Linked DNA regions of Aquibium microcysteis. The protein of the gene in region 2 interacts with the protein of the main gene of each other region in a pairwise test. Links are inferred from orthologs where the notes say so. Each region holds a gene or a part of one and is shown on either strand. Other genes may lie near its edges.

The links.
Region 1: the proteins of IAI54_RS22690 (region 2) and IAI54_RS19470 interact in binary tests that used the Escherichia coli proteins (3 or more experiments, as listed by UniProt). The link is inferred for Aquibium microcysteis from one-to-one orthologs.

Annotation. Positions count from the first base shown.
Region 1 is NZ_CP061080.1:4,154,959-4,162,404, reverse strand. What follows is about bases 1,884-4,587. They hold IAI54_RS19470 (P-II family nitrogen regulator), read right to left. Parts: upstream 3,553-4,587; coding sequence 3,214-3,552; downstream 1,884-3,213. Other genes in these bases: IAI54_RS19465 (acyl-CoA thioesterase), read right to left, coding at 3,779-4,587; IAI54_RS19475 (ammonium transporter), read right to left, coding at 1,884-3,185. Also shown: IAI54_RS19480 (FtsK/SpoIIIE family DNA translocase), read right to left, coding at 1-1,582; more of IAI54_RS19475, read right to left, coding at 1,794-1,883; more of IAI54_RS19465, read right to left, coding at 4,588-4,645; IAI54_RS19460 (ubiquinone biosynthesis hydroxylase), read left to right, coding at 4,750-6,000; IAI54_RS19455 (OsmC family protein), read left to right, coding at 6,166-6,591; IAI54_RS19450 (putative bifunctional diguanylate cyclase/phosphodiesterase), read right to left, coding at 6,709-7,446. UniProt on the Escherichia coli protein: Involved in the regulation of nitrogen metabolism. Regulates the activity of its targets by protein-protein interaction in response to the nitrogen status of the cell.
Region 2 is NZ_CP061080.1:4,807,034-4,814,871, forward strand. What follows is about bases 1,249-4,643. They hold IAI54_RS22690 ([protein-PII] uridylyltransferase), read right to left. Parts: upstream 4,248-4,643; coding sequence 1,449-4,247; downstream 1,249-1,448. Other genes in these bases: murJ (murein biosynthesis integral membrane protein MurJ), read right to left, coding at 1,249-1,350; IAI54_RS22695 (EAL domain-containing protein), read right to left, coding at 4,325-4,643. Also shown: more of murJ, read right to left, coding at 1-1,248; more of IAI54_RS22695, read right to left, coding at 4,644-5,944; IAI54_RS22700 (bifunctional diguanylate cyclase/phosphodiesterase), read right to left, coding at 6,030-7,838.

The DNA.
Region 1 (7,446 bases), 650 kb from region 2 along the record:
ACTTGGCGATGTCGGCGATCACCGCCTCGCCGTTGATGGTCTTGCCCAGCGCCAGCGCGAGCTTGGCCTTCGACTGCTCGAAGTCGCGGCTGGCGAGCAGTTCGCGCAGGTACACCGTCTCGCGCTTGGCATTGGGCAGTTCGATGCCGATGGCGTTGCGCCCGGGCACGACGGCGACGCGGCAGGCGATGGCGCTCATCGAGCGGGCGATGTCGTCGGCCAGGCCGATCACGCGGCTCGACTTGATGCCGGGCGCCGGCTCAAGTTCGTAGAGCGTGACCACGGGGCCGGGGCGAACGTGGATGATCTCGCCCTTGACGCCGAAATCCTCCAGCACGCCTTCGAGAAGCCGGGCGTTCTGCTCCAGCGCGTCCTTCGACAGGCTGGGATCGCGGACCACGTTCTTGGCTTCGGACAGGAAGTGCAGCGACGGCATCTCGAAGCTGTCGGTGCCGATGAAGCTGGTCTGCGCCTCGCGCTCGAGGCGGGCGCCGGGCAGCGGTCGAGGCGCCGGTGCCTCCACGCGTGCCTGCCCCGGTGCGGAGCGGAAGTTGCGGACGGTGGCCTCGGCACCCTGCGCGGCGCGCGGCTGGGGCTGCGGTTGCGCCTGCGGCTCGACCTTGCGCTGGGCCGGAGCGACGACGGGCATCGGTTCGTCCTCGTCCTCCTCGTCGTCGAGGTCGCGGGGCGGCAGGTCGAAGCCCGGCTCGGCCGCGAAGGCCGGTTCGACGCGCGTGCGGCGCAGCGGTTCGCCTGCGGCTGGCGTGAGACGCTCGTCGCGCGAGACGACGAAATCGAGGAGCGGATCGTCGTCCTCCGCCACGCCCGCGTCGTCCGTCCGGCGGGCGGATCGGCGTGCCGCTCCGACCGCACGGCGCACGAAGGCGCTCAGGAACAGCCACCAGTGCACGACGGCGCCGAGGAAGGCGAAGCCGCGGTCGTCCTCGTCCAGGTCTCCGTCGAGGTCGTCGGCGTCGGCCGTGTCCTCGGCGTCCGGTGCGACCGTCTCGCGCCCGACGAGACCGGTCGCAAAGAGCATCAGCCAGACGGCCGGGACGGCGGACGCGGCGCCGCAGGCGACCGCCAGCCAGCCCGCCGGGTAGCCACCGGAAAACAGCGCCGGGATCCTGAGCACCATGTCGCCGGCGACGCCGCCGAGGCCGGTCGGCAGCGGCCATGTGGCCGGAGCTGCGATGCAGCCTGCCAGGGAGGCCGACAGGACGGCCGCCGCGAACCAGGCGAGGCCGCGCTTCGGCAGGCGGTCGACGCCGCGTGCGGAGACGAAGAACAGACCCCAGGCGAAGGCCGGCAGCAGGCCGGCGACCGAAGCGAGGCCGAAGAACTGCATGGCGAGATCGGAAAGCACTGCCCCGGGATAGCCCATCGCATTGGTGACCGGGTTCGAGGTCGCATGGCTGAAGCTCGGATCGGCGACGTTCCAGGTGGCCAGGCTCGCCACCGCGAAGCCGCAGAAGGCGAGCAGGGCGAGCCCGACGAAGCGCATCAGCTGACGGCGCAGGAAGGTCTGGATGCCATATCCCAGTCCGGACAGGGCAAAGGCGGCTGACGGGCCTTGACGCATGCGTTCGATCCTCTGGTCGCGTGCCGGCACGACTCTCGGAGCGGTGCCGGAACGGTCCCAGACTAGGGGCAGGCGGTTAAAGCGCCATTAACCATGGCCGGCCTGCCGGCGCCGGCGGACAAAAAAGGGGCCCGGCGGAACCGGGCCCCAGTCAGGGAGGATGCGGTCAAGTTCCGGATGTCCGCGCCGCGGGGCGACGCGAACCGCCGGATCAGGAGTGATAGGCGACTTCGCCGTGCGAGTTGAGGTCGAGGCCCTGACGCTCGGCTTCCACCGTCGGGCGCAGGCCGACGAGCAGGTCGACCAGCTTGTAGAGGATCGCCGAGGCGATGCCGCACCAGACGATGGTGATGAGGACGGCGACGACCTGCGAGTAGACCTGGCCACCCATGGTGACGCCTTCGGCATAGCCGATGCCGCCGAGCGAGCTCGAGGCGAAGACGCCCGTGCCGATGGCGCCGACGATGCCGCCGATGCCGTGGATGCCGAAGACGTCGAGCGAGTCGTCGTAGCCCGCCTTGATCTTCACGACCGCGACGAAATAGTAGCAGACGACGCTGGCGATTGCGCCGAGCACGATCGCGCCGACCGGGCCGATCAGGCCGGCCGCGGGGGTGACGGCGACCAGGCCGGCAACGACGCCGGAGGCGGCGCCCAGCATCGACGCCTTGCCGCGCGACATGCCTTCGATGGCGACCCAGGCGAGGATGGCGCCGGCGGTGGCGGTGAAGGTGTTGATCATCGCCAGTGCGGCACCGCCGTTCGCCTCGAGGTTGGAGCCGGCGTTGAAGCCGAACCAGCCGACGAAGAGGATCGACGCGCCGACCATGGTGAGGGTCATGGAGTGGGGCGCCATGTTGTCCTTACCGTAGCCGGTGCGCTTGCCGACGATCATGGCGCCGACGAGACCGGCGATGCCGGCATTGATGTGGACGACGGTTCCGCCCGCGAAGTCGAGGGCCGCGATGCCGCCGGCATGGGCGCCGGTGAAGATCAGGCCGTTGGCGTCCCAGACCATGTGGGCGACCGGGAAGTAGACCACGGTGACCCACAGCGCCACGAAGAGCATGACGGCGCGGAACTTGATGCGCTCGGCGAAGGCGCCGACGATCAGCGCCGGCGTGATGCAGGCGAAGGTCATCTGGAAGCAGATGAAGACGAATTCGGGGATGACGTACCCGTCGGAGAAGGTGGCCGCCATGCTGTCGGCGTTCACACCCGAGAGGAAGAGCTTGCCGAGACCGCCCCAGAACGGGCTGGTGGAGCCACCGAAGGCGAAGGAATAGCCCCAGAGAACCCAGATCACGATGACGAGGGCCGTGATGCCGGTGCACTGCATCAGCACCGAGAGCATGTTCTTGGCGCGTACGAGGCCGCCGTAGAAGAGGGCGAGACCCGGCAGGATCATGAAGAGGACCAGCACGGTCGACATCATCATCCAGGCGGTGTCGCCCTTGTCCATGACCGGAGCTGCCGCCTCGGCCGCTTCAGTTGCCGCAGGTGCTGCCTCCTGGGCGAAGGCGATGACCGGCCCGAGGGCGGCGGCGAGACCGCCGAGCGACGCCGTGCGCATCGCGATCTTCAAGTTGCTGGAAAGGCTCATTGGTGTCTCCTTGAAATCGAAATGGCTGTCAAAGCGCGTCGACGTCGGTCTCGCCGGTGCGGATACGCACGGCCTGATCGATCGCGTAGACGAAGATCTTGCCGTCGCCGATCTGGCCGGTCTTGGCGGCGCTGCTGATCGCGTCGACGGCCTTGTCGACCATGTCGGAACTGACGGCTAGTTCGATCTTGATCTTGGGCAGGAAACTGACGGCGTATTCCGCGCCGCGATAGATTTCCGTGTGCCCCTTCTGGCGTCCGTAGCCTTTCACCTCGGTGACGGTCAGCCCCTGGATGCCCACGGCGGTCAGCGCTTCGCGCACCTCGTCGAGCTTGAACGGCTTTATGATAGCCATCACGATCTTCATCAGGTTTCACCCTTCGATTGTGCGGGTCCCCGCGTTTACAGACACTCCGGACCACGTCTCCGCGCCCGGTGCGTGACCATGCAGATTCAAGCTCCGTGCCAATTCGCGCACGAAGCCCCCAAGCTTCTGAAATGACTGAAAAAACGCTTCGCCGGCGAAGCCGGGTCTATCGCGCTGCACAATCAGCGGGCTGTAATGTGGGCAAAATTACGATTTTGCCTATGATTTAGGCTTTTGAGCGCAGCCTGATCAGCCCTTCCTGCGCCACGGAGGCGATCAGCAGGCCTGTGCGGTTGTAGATCGCGCCGCGGGACAACCCGCGCGAACCGGATGAGGAGGGACTGTCCTGCGTGTAGAGCAGCCAGTCGTCCAGCGGATCGTCGCGGTGGAACCACATCGCATGGTCGAGGCTCGCGACCTGCAGGTCGGGATCGAAGACGGCGCGGCCATGCGGGAAGGTCGCAGTGTCGAGCAGGGTCATGTCCGACAGGTAGGCCAGGATCGCGCTCTGGATCGGCCAGGCGCCGGGCACCGGTCCGGTCGCGCGGATCCAGATGTTCTGCTGCGGCGGCAGCCTGTCGCGGCTGACGTAGTGCTCGATGCTGACAGGCTTGATCTCGAGCGGGCGCTCGCGTGCCCAGAACCGGCGGATGACCTCCGGCACGCCCTCCATCGTGTCGAGCAGTTCGCGCTGCGTCCTGAGGTCCTCGGGTGCCGGTACGCCGAGCGGCATGGGGACCTGATGGTCCAGGCCCTCCTCGACCAGCTGGAAGGACGCCTCGAGCGAAAAGATCGCGTGGCCGTGCTGGATCGCAACGACGCGCCGCGTGTTGAAGGAAAGGCCGTCGCGGATGCGGTCGACCTCGTAGACGATCGGCACCTTGGTGTCGCCCGGGCGCATGAAGTAGCCGTGCAGGGAATGGACACGGCGAGCCGGATCGACGGTGCGCTGCGCGGCGACGAGGGCCTGGCCGATCGTCTGGCCGCCGAAGACGCGCTGCCAGGCGGTCTGCGGGCTGCGACCACGAAACAGGTTGTGCTCCAGCCGCTCCAGGTCGAGAATGGACAGAAGTTCCTGCATGGCTGAAGACATCGGTGCTGGCTCCTTCCGTCGTCTCGCCGCCTCCGGCCGACGAGCCGGTTTCGACCAGCCAGGCAGGTGAAGTCAAGCTGCGGCACGGCGCCGCGAGGAGTTCGATGATGACGCATGAAGGATCAGAGCGCGCCGACATCGTGGTGGCGGGGGCGGGATACGTCGGCCTCGCGGCTGCTGTCGCGATCGCCCAGTCGCGCCCCGGGCTCGCGATCACCCTGGTGGATGCCGCACCGGCCGGCGTGTGGGAGCGCGACGTCCGCGCCTCCGCCGTGGCGGCCGCAGCCCGGCGGATGCTCGAGCAACTCGGCTGCTGGGACGAGATCCTGCCGCAGGCGCAGCCGATCACCGAGATGATCGTGACGGATTCGCGCACGAGCGATCCGGTGCGGCCGGTGTTCCTGACTTTCGACGGCGAGGTGGCAGAGGGAGAGAGCTTCGCCCACATGATCCCGAACAGGGCGATGAACGCGGCGCTGCGTCGGCGCGCGGGCGAGCTCGGCATCGCGATCCTCGAGGGGACGGCGGTCGAGGGCTTCGACGTCGATGGCGCCTGCGTCACCGTCAGGCTGGCGGCCGGGGCGACGATCACGGCGCGGCTGCTCGTGGCGGCCGACGGCGTGAAGTCGCGGCTGCGCGACATGGCGGGGATCAGGACCGTGCACTGGGACTACGGCCAGTCGGGCATCGTCTGCACGGTCGCGCACGAACGCCCGCACGGCGGCCGGGCCGAAGAGCACTTCCTGCCGGCAGGCCCCTTCGCGATCCTGCCGCTGATGCCCGCCGCGGACGGGACGAACCGATCCTCGATCGTCTGGACCGAGCGGACCGCCGAGGCCGACCGGCTGGTGGCCGAAGACGACATCGTCTTCGAGACGGAACTCGAACTGCGCTTCGGCCTCAAGCTCGGCGACATCCGGGTTGAGGGACCGCGCAAGGCGTGGCCGCTCGGGCTGACGCTGGCGCGCGAATTCGTCGCACCGCGCTTCGCGCTCGCCGGCGATGCCGCGCACGGCATCCACCCGATCGCCGGCCAGGGCCTCAACCTCGGCTTCAAGGACGCCGCCGCGCTGGCGCAGGTCGTGGTGGAGGCGGACAGGATGGGCGAGGACATCGGTGCCGTCGACGTGCTTCAGCGCTATGCCCGATGGAGACGCTTCGACACGGTTCAGATGGGCGTCACGACCGACGTGCTGAACCGGATGTTCTCGAACGATTTCGGTCCGTTGCGGACGATCCGCGACATCGGGCTCGGCATGGTCGACCGGGTGCCGGCACTGAAGGACTTCTTCATCCGCCAGGCGGCCGGGCTGGCGGGCCCGGCACCGAACCTGCTGCGCGGCGAACCGATCTGAGCGCGGCTGCGGCGCCGGGCTGCGGTGGCGCGACGCATGCGACATGCGGGTGTCGCCAAATTCGCGCATGAGGCCGCGTGTTCGCGGGAATACGTTGAACGGGCGCCGCGTCCGCGCGTTGTCGTCCGCCCGGAGGAGCCGGGACGCAAGATGAAGGAGACGACGATGGATCGCCATGCAACCGCCGTGTGGAGAGGCGCCCTGAAGGATGGGAGCGGAACGCTGGAGGCGCAGAGCGGCGCGCTGAAGTCGCTGCCCTATTCGTTCAAATCCCGCTTCGAGGACGAGTCCGGCCGTTCCGGCACCAACCCCGAGGAGCTGATCGCGGCGGCCCATGCCGGCTGCTTCGCCATGCAGCTGTCGCATTTCCTGGCGGAGAACGGCACCCCGGCCGAAAAGCTCGAGGCACGGGCGGTGGTGACGCTGGTGCCGGGAACCGGCATCACCGCCAGCGCGCTGCAGGTGACGGGCACCGTGCCGGGCATCGACGAAGGCACCTTCGTTTCGCTGGCGGAGAAGGCGAAGGCCGGCTGCCCGGTCTCGAAGGCACTCGGCGCGATCCAGGTCTCGCTCGACGCCCGGCTGGCCTGAAGCGCGTCGCGATCGTCCTCGTTCGCTCCGCATGCTCAAGGTCCCGGCTTTCGCGGCTGTCTTTCGCCTGATACCGGTGTCGACGGACGGCTGCTCCAGCGGCCGGCCATGCCGGCATCAGGCCATGATCGCTGCGGGCCTCTGACGCACGACGACCTCCAGTTCGGGCTCCCGGCTGAGCAAGTAGGCCGCGAAGTCGGCGGCGGTCATCGGCCGCGCGACGTGATAGCCCTGGATCTGGGTGCAGCCGAGATTGCGCACCCAGGCCAGTTCGCCGGGGTTCTCGACGCCTTCGGCGGTCGTGATCATGTTCAGCGATCGCGCGATGCCGACGATCGCCGAGATGATGGCGTTCCGCTCCTTGATGGCGGCGCCGCCGGAGACGAAGGACCGGTCGATCTTCAGCTTACCGACGGGGAAGCGCGTGATGTAGCCGAGCGAGGAGTAGCCGGTGCCGAAATCGTCGAGCGCGATCCGGACGCCGACGCCGTTCATGTCGCGCATGAACTCCTCAGCCTGGGTTCCATGCCGGACGAAGACTGCTTCGGTGATCTCTAGTTCGAGACGGCCAGCGGGGAGGCCGCTGGTCGCGAGCGCGGCACGGACGGCGGCGCCGGTTCCGTTCGTCACCAGCTGGGCGGGCGACACGTTGACGGCGACGCCGACGTGGTCGGGCCATGCGGCGGCGTCGCGGCAGGCCTGTTGAAGCACCCAGTTGCCGATGCGGCCGATCTGACCGGTCGCTTCCGCGATGCCGATGAAGGCTTCCGGCGACAGCAGCCCGCGTCGCGGGTGGCGCCATCGCAGCAGCGCTTCGGCGGCGACGACCCGCAGGGTACTCGCATCGACGATGGG
Region 2 (7,838 bases):
CAATGCGACGCGCCGGAGCGTTGCCGGCGACGGGCGGAAGGCGTCGCGCGCCCACAGCGTGCCCGCCAGCAGGACGACGTTGATCCAGGCGGCGATGGAGGTGGCGAGCGCCAGGCCGACATGGCCGAGGACCGGGAAGAGGGCGAGAGCGCCGACGATGTTGACCACGACCGCTACCATCGAGAACCACATCGGCGTCTTCATGTCCTCGCGCGCGAAGAAGCCCGGCGAGAACACCTTGATCAGGACGTAGGCGGGCAGGCCGACGGCGAAGGCCGCCAGTGCCGCGGCAGTCAGGTCCGTGGTTTCGGCCGTGAAGGCGCCGCGCTCGTAGAGCAGGGCCACGATCGGCGCGGGCATGACCACGAGCCCGACCGCGGCGGGAAAGGTCAGCCCCAGCGCGAACTCCAGCGAGCGGTTCTGCAGATGCTGCGCGTCGGCCTCGTCCCCGGCCTTCAGCGAACGGGCGAGTTCAGGCAGGAGCACGACGCCGACGGCGATTCCGATGACACCGAGCGGCAGCTGGTTGATGCGGTCGGCATAGTTGAGCAGTGCGATCGCGCCGTCCTGAGCCGAGGCGATGATCTGCCCGACGAGCAGGTTGATCTGCGTGACCCCGCCCGTCAGCAGGGCGGGCCCCATCAGCACAAGCAGCCGCCGCACCGCGGGCGTTATCCGGGGGCGCCGCAGGCGCATCGAATAGCCCTGGCGGTGCGTACCCCACATCAGGAAGAGGAGCTGTGCGATGCCGGAAGCGAAGACGCCCCAGGCGAGCCACAGGCCGGTGATGCGCGCTTCGACCCCGATGGTCATCGCCGCCACGAGCACGCAGATGAGGATGACGTTGAGCAGCACCGGCACGATCGCGGCGAGGAAGTAGCGCCGCATCGAATTGAGGATCCCCGACAGCATGGCGACCAGCGACATGCAGAACAGGTAGGGGAACATGATCCTGGTCATGAGGACCGTGAGGTCGAACTTGTCGGGCGTGTCGGCGAAGGCGGGCGCTATGACCGTGCCGACGAGAAAGGGCATGAAGACGATCGCCAGCACCGACAGGACGAGCAGTGCGACGACCAGCACCGACAGCACCTCCTCCGCGAAGCGGCGTGCGCCGGCCATGCCGTCGCCCTCCAGTTCCTTCGCGAAGAGCGGGATGAAGGCCGTGTTGAAGGCGCCCTCGGCGAAGAGCCGGCGGAACAGGTTGGGAAACCGGAAGGCGGCGTAGAAGGCGTCGGCGACCGGTCCCGCCCCGAGCGCGGCGCCGATCAGCGCCTCGCGCACGAAGCCGAAGATGCGGCTGGCCATGGTGGCGCCGCCGACGCTCGCGAACTTGCCGATGAGGCTCATGCGGCACCGAGGCAGCGGGAGGAAGGGTTGCGGCGGTCCGGCTGGCGGACCGCCGGCGCGAACCGGTCGACGGCGGAAAGCTCCCTCTTCATTTCTGGCTACTCCGCCGCCGCCTTGAGCTTCTGGCCCCGGACGGGACCGCCCGAGAGCGTCTCGATCAGTCGGGCGCGGATGGCGGCCTGGCGGGTCGGATTCTCGACCTTCTGTCCGGTCAGATCCGTGACATAGAACGTATCGATCACCTTCTCGCCGAAGGTCGTGATATGCGCGGAGGCGATGTCGAGCGACAGGTCCGAGATGGCCCCCGTGATCTCCGAGAGCAGCCCGGGACGATCGAGTCCCTCGACCTCGATGACGGAAAAGCGGTTCGACAGCGTGTTGCGAACCTCCGCGCGCGGCTCCAGCCGGAACACCTTCTGCCCCCGCTTGGGCTTCGTGCGCTTCTCGATCATGTCGGGCAGACGCATGCGACCCGACAGCACGTCCTCGATCAGCTTGCCGACACGCTGGGCGCGGCGCAGCTCGTCTTCGTCCCGTTCGAACTCCCGGCTGATCAGGATCGTGTCCAGTGCCCGCCCGTCCGTGGTGGTGAAGATCTGCGCGTCGACGATGTTGGCCCCGGCCGCAGCGCAGGCTCCGGCAACCACCGACAGGAGCCGGGGGTGGTCGGGCGTCAGGACCGTTATCTCGGTGACCGCCTCGAACGCATGCATGGTGACGGCGGTCGTGAAGACCTTCTGTGCCGCGTCGGCCTCGCGGATGAGCTGCGCATGGCGGACCTGGTCCCGCGCGTCGACGATCAGGAGATAGTTGTCGTAATGCAGCTTGAGGATACGCCTGCGGTCGCGCTCCGGCCAGCCCGTCAGTGCGGTCGAGAGCTGCTCGCGCGCATGTTCCGCACGCTTGGCCCGCGACACCTCCGAGAAGCCGCCCGTCAAGAGCAGTTCCGTCTCGTAGTAGAGCGTGCGCAGCAGCTGTCCCTTCCAGCCGTTCCAGACGCCGGGCCCCACGCCGCGGATGTCGCAGATGGTCAGCACGAGCAGCATCTTCAGGCGCTCGACCGACTGCACGACCGAGGCGAAGTCGTCGATCGTCTTGCGGTCGTTCAGGTCGCGCGTCTGTGCCGTCATCGACATGACCAGATGGTTCTCCACCAGCCAGGCGATGGTCTCGGTCTCGGACGGCGAGAACCCCATGTGCGGACAGATACGCCGGGCGATGCGGCCGCCGGCTTCGGAATGATCCTCCGGACGTCCCTTGGCGATGTCGTGCAGGAGGATGGCCGTGTAGAGCACCTCACGCTGCGGCTTCAGCCCCGGTATGAGCTTGTGCGCGAGCGGGTGCGCCTTGTCGTTCTCTCCACGCTCGATCTCCGCCATCACTCCGATGCAGCGCAGCAGGTGCTCGTCCACGGTATAGTGGTGATACATCGAGAACTGCATCATCGCGACGATCTTGCCGAAGTCCGGGATGAGCCTGCCGAGCACGCCCGCCTCGTTCATGCGGCGCAGGTTCAGCTCCGGGTTGCGGTTCGACGTGAGGACGTCCATGAAAAGCTGGTTGGCCTCCGGATTGCGGCGCAAGGTGCGATCGATCAGCTTCAGCGACCGCGTCACGAGCTTCAGCGCATCCGGATGAAACTCCAGCCCGTGCTTGTCCGCGAACCAGAACAGCCTGAGCAGGTTGACCGGATCGCGTTCGAACACCCCCTCGTCGGCCACGGTTATCCGGTCGTTGTCGATGATGAAGTCGGACGTGCCGGCAAGCTTGCGGCGGCGACGCTGGAACGTCTGCAGGAAGCGGTTGAAGCCCGGCACGTGCTTGGCCTGCTCCTCCTCGAGCGCGGCACAGAAGATGCGGGTCAGATCGCCCACCTCCTTGGCCACCAGGAAGTAGTGCTTCATGAAGCGTTCGACCGCCGACAGCCCGGGGTGGCTCGTGTAGCCCAGCCGCTCCGCGATGTCGCGCTGGATGTCGAAGTGCAGGCGTTCTTCCGCCTTGCTGGTCTGGAAGTGCAGGTGGCAGCGTACTGCCCACAGGAAGTCTTCGGCCTTGACGAACTGCAGGTACTCTTCGCGCGTGAAGACGCCCTTCTCGACGAGCTCCTCGCCGGTGCGGACCCGGTAGAAGTACTTGGCGATCCAGAACAGCGTGTGCAGGTCCCGCAGACCGCCCTTGCCGTCCTTGACGTGCGGTTCGACGAGGTAGCGGCTGGCGCCTGCCTTGCGATGCCGTTCGTCGCGTTCCGCGAGCTTCGCCTGGACATATTCGGGACCCGTGGAGCGCACGACCTCCTGGTCGAACCGCATCATGAGCTCGTCGTACAGCTTTTCCTCGCCCCACAGGAAACGCGCTTCGAGCACGGCGGTGCGGATCGTGATGTCGGTCCGCGACAGGCGGATGCATTCGTCGATGTTGCGCGTGGCGTGGCCGACCTTCAGCCCGAGGTCCCAGAGCATGTAGAGCAGGTACTCCACCACCTGCTCCCCCCACGGTGTCTGCTTGTAGGGCAGCAGGAAGAGGAGATCGAGGTCGGAACCGGGTGCCAGCGTGCCGCGCCCGTAGCCGCCGACGGCGATGATCGCCATACGCTCGCCCGACGACGGATTCTTGGACCGATAGACGTGCGTGACGGCAAAGTCGTAGAGGGCGCGGATGATCTCGTCCATGAGGTGCGAGATCCGGACGGCGCAGACGGTACCGCCGCCATCCTCCGTCAGCATTTCCTCTGCGCGCTTGCGCCCCGCTGTCAGCCGCTCGCGCAGGACATGGAGAGCGGCCGAACGCGCCTCGGGGCCTGACCCGTCTCCGCCGGTGACGGCCGTCAGCGCCGTCAGATCGCGGCGAAGCGCGGTACCATCGATCATTTCGTCGAGCTTCAGGGGAATCTTCGCCATGGGCGCCGGGTCTGTCCGCGTCGTTGCCGCGCACTCTTAGCGCGATTGCCGTTGCCTGCCTACGGGCGGCGCCGGCTTCAGGCGGCCTTCCGTTCGGCAGCCGCCGCGGCAGGCGCGCGCTCCCGAACGAAGGCGGCGAAGCCGTCGATGTCGAGCGGACGGGAGATCTGGTAGCCCTGGAGGAAGTCGACGCGATCCGCCCGCTCCCGGAGCTGCGCCAGTCTTGCCGCGGTCTCGACGCCCTCGACGACCACTTTGCGTCCGGCCGATCGGACCATGCCGATCGCATGATGCAGCATCTCGGCCATGACGCTGCCGTCGGGCGCCATCGCGAAGGCCTTGTCGAGCTTGATGCCGTCGATGTCCAGTGCCGCGACGTGGCGGATGGTCGAGTAGCCCGTGCCGAAATCGTCGAGATAGATCAGGTAGCCTTCCTGCCGCAGCCTCTCGATTTCGGCCTGCACGAGTTCGAGCGGCAGCGCGTCGCTCTCGATGATCTCCAGCGCGATCGTGAAGCGATCGGAGAGGTCCCGCAGGGGCTTGAAGACTTCGTTGATCCTGTGCGCGTCGATTTCGCTGGGAAAGACATTGATGTTGACCTGGAGCCGTGCCTCCGACGGCAGCCTTTCGGCGAGCTCCACCGCTGCCCGTCTGACGATCAGCGTGGTGAGCTGGCGCATCATGTCGTGGCGCGCCACGATCGGCAGGAAGGCGTCGGGATAGACGACGGTATCGTCGATGTCGCGCCAGCGCACCAGCACCTCGCAGCCGGCGATACGACCGGTGGCCACTTCCAGTATCGGCTGGTAGGCACAGATCAGCGACTTGGCGTCGAGGTTGCGCAGGAAGCGGGCCTCGAACGACCAGTACCGCCGGATCAGGCCGAGCGTGAAGCGGGTAGCCCAACTGGCGCCGAGACCTGCGAAGACGACGACGAGCAGCATCATCGCGGGGTTGGAGGCGGCCACGTCCACCAGATAGGCCCGTGTCGAGATGCAGTAGTGCCCCTCTGCGCTGCAGGTCTTGCTGCGAAGCGCCGGGCCGCCGGCGCCTGTCCAGTCCATACCTGCCCCGGCGATCAGGACGTCCTGATGAACACGCTCCTTGCCTCCCCGATGCCACCAGCGGCCGTCGGGGGTGATCACCACCACTTCCGCGTCGATCCAGCCCGGCAGGTTGAGCGATATGCGCTCGGGCGGGATGACGGTCGCGAAGTTGCCTCGCTGCACGATGGTTCCCGACATCCCTGCCAGCCCCGTGAAACCGAGGTCCCGGTCCATCCAGAATGTGGTCGGCACCGTCCCATCCCGAACGAAATCGGGCGACCCGAGAACATGCGCGTCCGCCAGTCGTTCGGCCGAGAGGGTACAGATCACACGACCTTCTTCGACGTGGAAGAACTCGCTCAACCCGTCGGGCAGATAGGCGATCTGCCGCAGCTGGCGCATGTAGAGGTCGCTGCACGGAGCAGAGGTGACCGAACGGTCGAGTTCGTCGAAGGCGGTGTCGATGTTCCGGACGAGGCGATCGACGTCGTCGATGCCGTGGGCGACGCTCACCCGGATCGCTTCCCGTCCCTGGACAGCGACGGCCAGGGCGAAGACCCCGGCGAAGAGCAGCGCGGCCACGAACCACACCACGATCCCCAGGGCGCGCAGGCTTCGAGCAGAGACGAAAAGTGCAGAAATACCCGCCATGCCGGACCCCCGGGGATCGTTTTATGGCGGAAAGTTTTCTTACTGGTTAAAGGCCCGGGCTGAAGTAGAAGCGGCCCGCAGGGCCTCAGCCTGCTTCGCGCCAGCGCCGTTCGCGGGCGAAGACCGTCACGTCGGCGGCCGACATTGGCTTGGCGAAAGCATAACCCTGAAGCGCGTCGCAGCCGAGCGTCTTCAGGACGCGGGCGTGATCCATCGTCTCGACGCCTTCGGCCAGCACCTCGATGCCCAATGACTTGCCGATGTCGATGATCGACTGCACGAGGTGTCGCTGGGGGATCGACTGCACGATCGGCATCACGAGCTGCCGGTCGATCTTCAGCCGGCTGGGCTTCAGCTTCATCAGGCTGACGATGGAGGCATAGCCGGTGCCAAAATCATCGATCTCGATGGCGATCCCCAGATCCTTGATCAGGTCGACGTTCCAGGCGATCGACTCGTCCTGCTCGTCGAGAAAGATCGATTCCACGAGTTCGAACGAAATTCGGCCCCTGGAAAGCGGCAGCCGGCGAAGCGATCCGATGAGTTCGTCGTCGTTCAGCCGGCGGGCGGACACGTTGACCGAAACCTTGGGGATGTCGATGCCCTGCGCGTCCCAACGCTCCAGATCCGCCAGGGTCTGTTCGAGGATGACGCGATCGATCACGTCGACGACGTTGATCTCCTCGGCAATCTTCATGAAGGCGGCGGGCAGCAGAAGTCCCTTCGACGGATGGTCCCATCTCGCCAGCGCCTCGATCCCGACGATCTCGAGCGTGGTGGCGTCGAATTGCGGCTGGTAGTGGGCCAGGAACTGGCCCTGTTCGATCGCCGTCAGGATTTCGTCGGCGGTGTTCTTTTGGATGACGATCTCGCGCCGCAGCACGTCGTTGAAGATCTGGTACCGGTTGCGGCCGCGGTTCTTCGCGCGGTAGAGCGCGATGTCCGCATGGACGAGAAGCTGTCTGGGGTCGGCGACCGCATCCTTGTCGCTCGCGATGCCGATGCTGACGCCGATCCGGCATTCATGCCCGCCATGGCTCACCGGTTGCTGGATCTGCTCGATCACGCGTTCGGCGAATTCGGTGAGATAGGAGAACCCTTCCTCATCGCTGCCGCGCGGACGCCGGCAAAGCACGACGAACTCGTCGCCGCCGACGCGCGCGACGAAGTCTCCGGTCCGGGCGGTGGCGCGCAGGATCCGGGCGGTATGGGCGAGCATCGCGTCGCCGGCCGCGTGTCCCAGCGTGTCGTTGATCTGCTTGAAGCGGTCGAGGTCGATATGGAGCAGACCGGCCGTTTCTTCCCCCTTCGCGAACCGTTCGACGTGCTCCGCCAGCATCTGGTCGAGGTACCGCCGGTTGGGCAGGCCCGTCAGCGAATCGTGCAGCGCGATGAACTCGATGCGCTCCTTGGCCGATTCCAGTTCGTGGTTGCGGGCGTCGGTCAGCGCCTTCGCGCGCTTCAGATCCTCGTTGAGAGCGATGTCGGCGGAGACATCCCAGTTGACGCCGACGATGCGCGCAGGCTCGCCGAAATCCCGGTAGACCGTGCCGATGGAGCGGATGTGCCGGACCGTGCCGCTCGGCAGGAGCAGACGGTACTCGGAGTGGTAGCGCCCGGTCTCGTCCATCGCGATGCGGAATTCGCGTTCCGCGCGTGCCATGTCTTCCGGATGGATGCGCCGGCTCCAGAAGGTGTAGTCCCGCAGACGTCCGTCGGCCGGGTAGCCGTACAGCTCGTTCATGCGGTCGTCCCAGAACAGGTCCTTGCTGTCGATCTCCATCTCCCAGACGCCGACCTGCGATGTGTCGAGCGCGAGCCGCAGGCGCCGGGAGAGCCGCGACAACTGCTTCTCGCGCCGCGAGAGTTCGCCGATGTTGCGCTGACGCTCCTC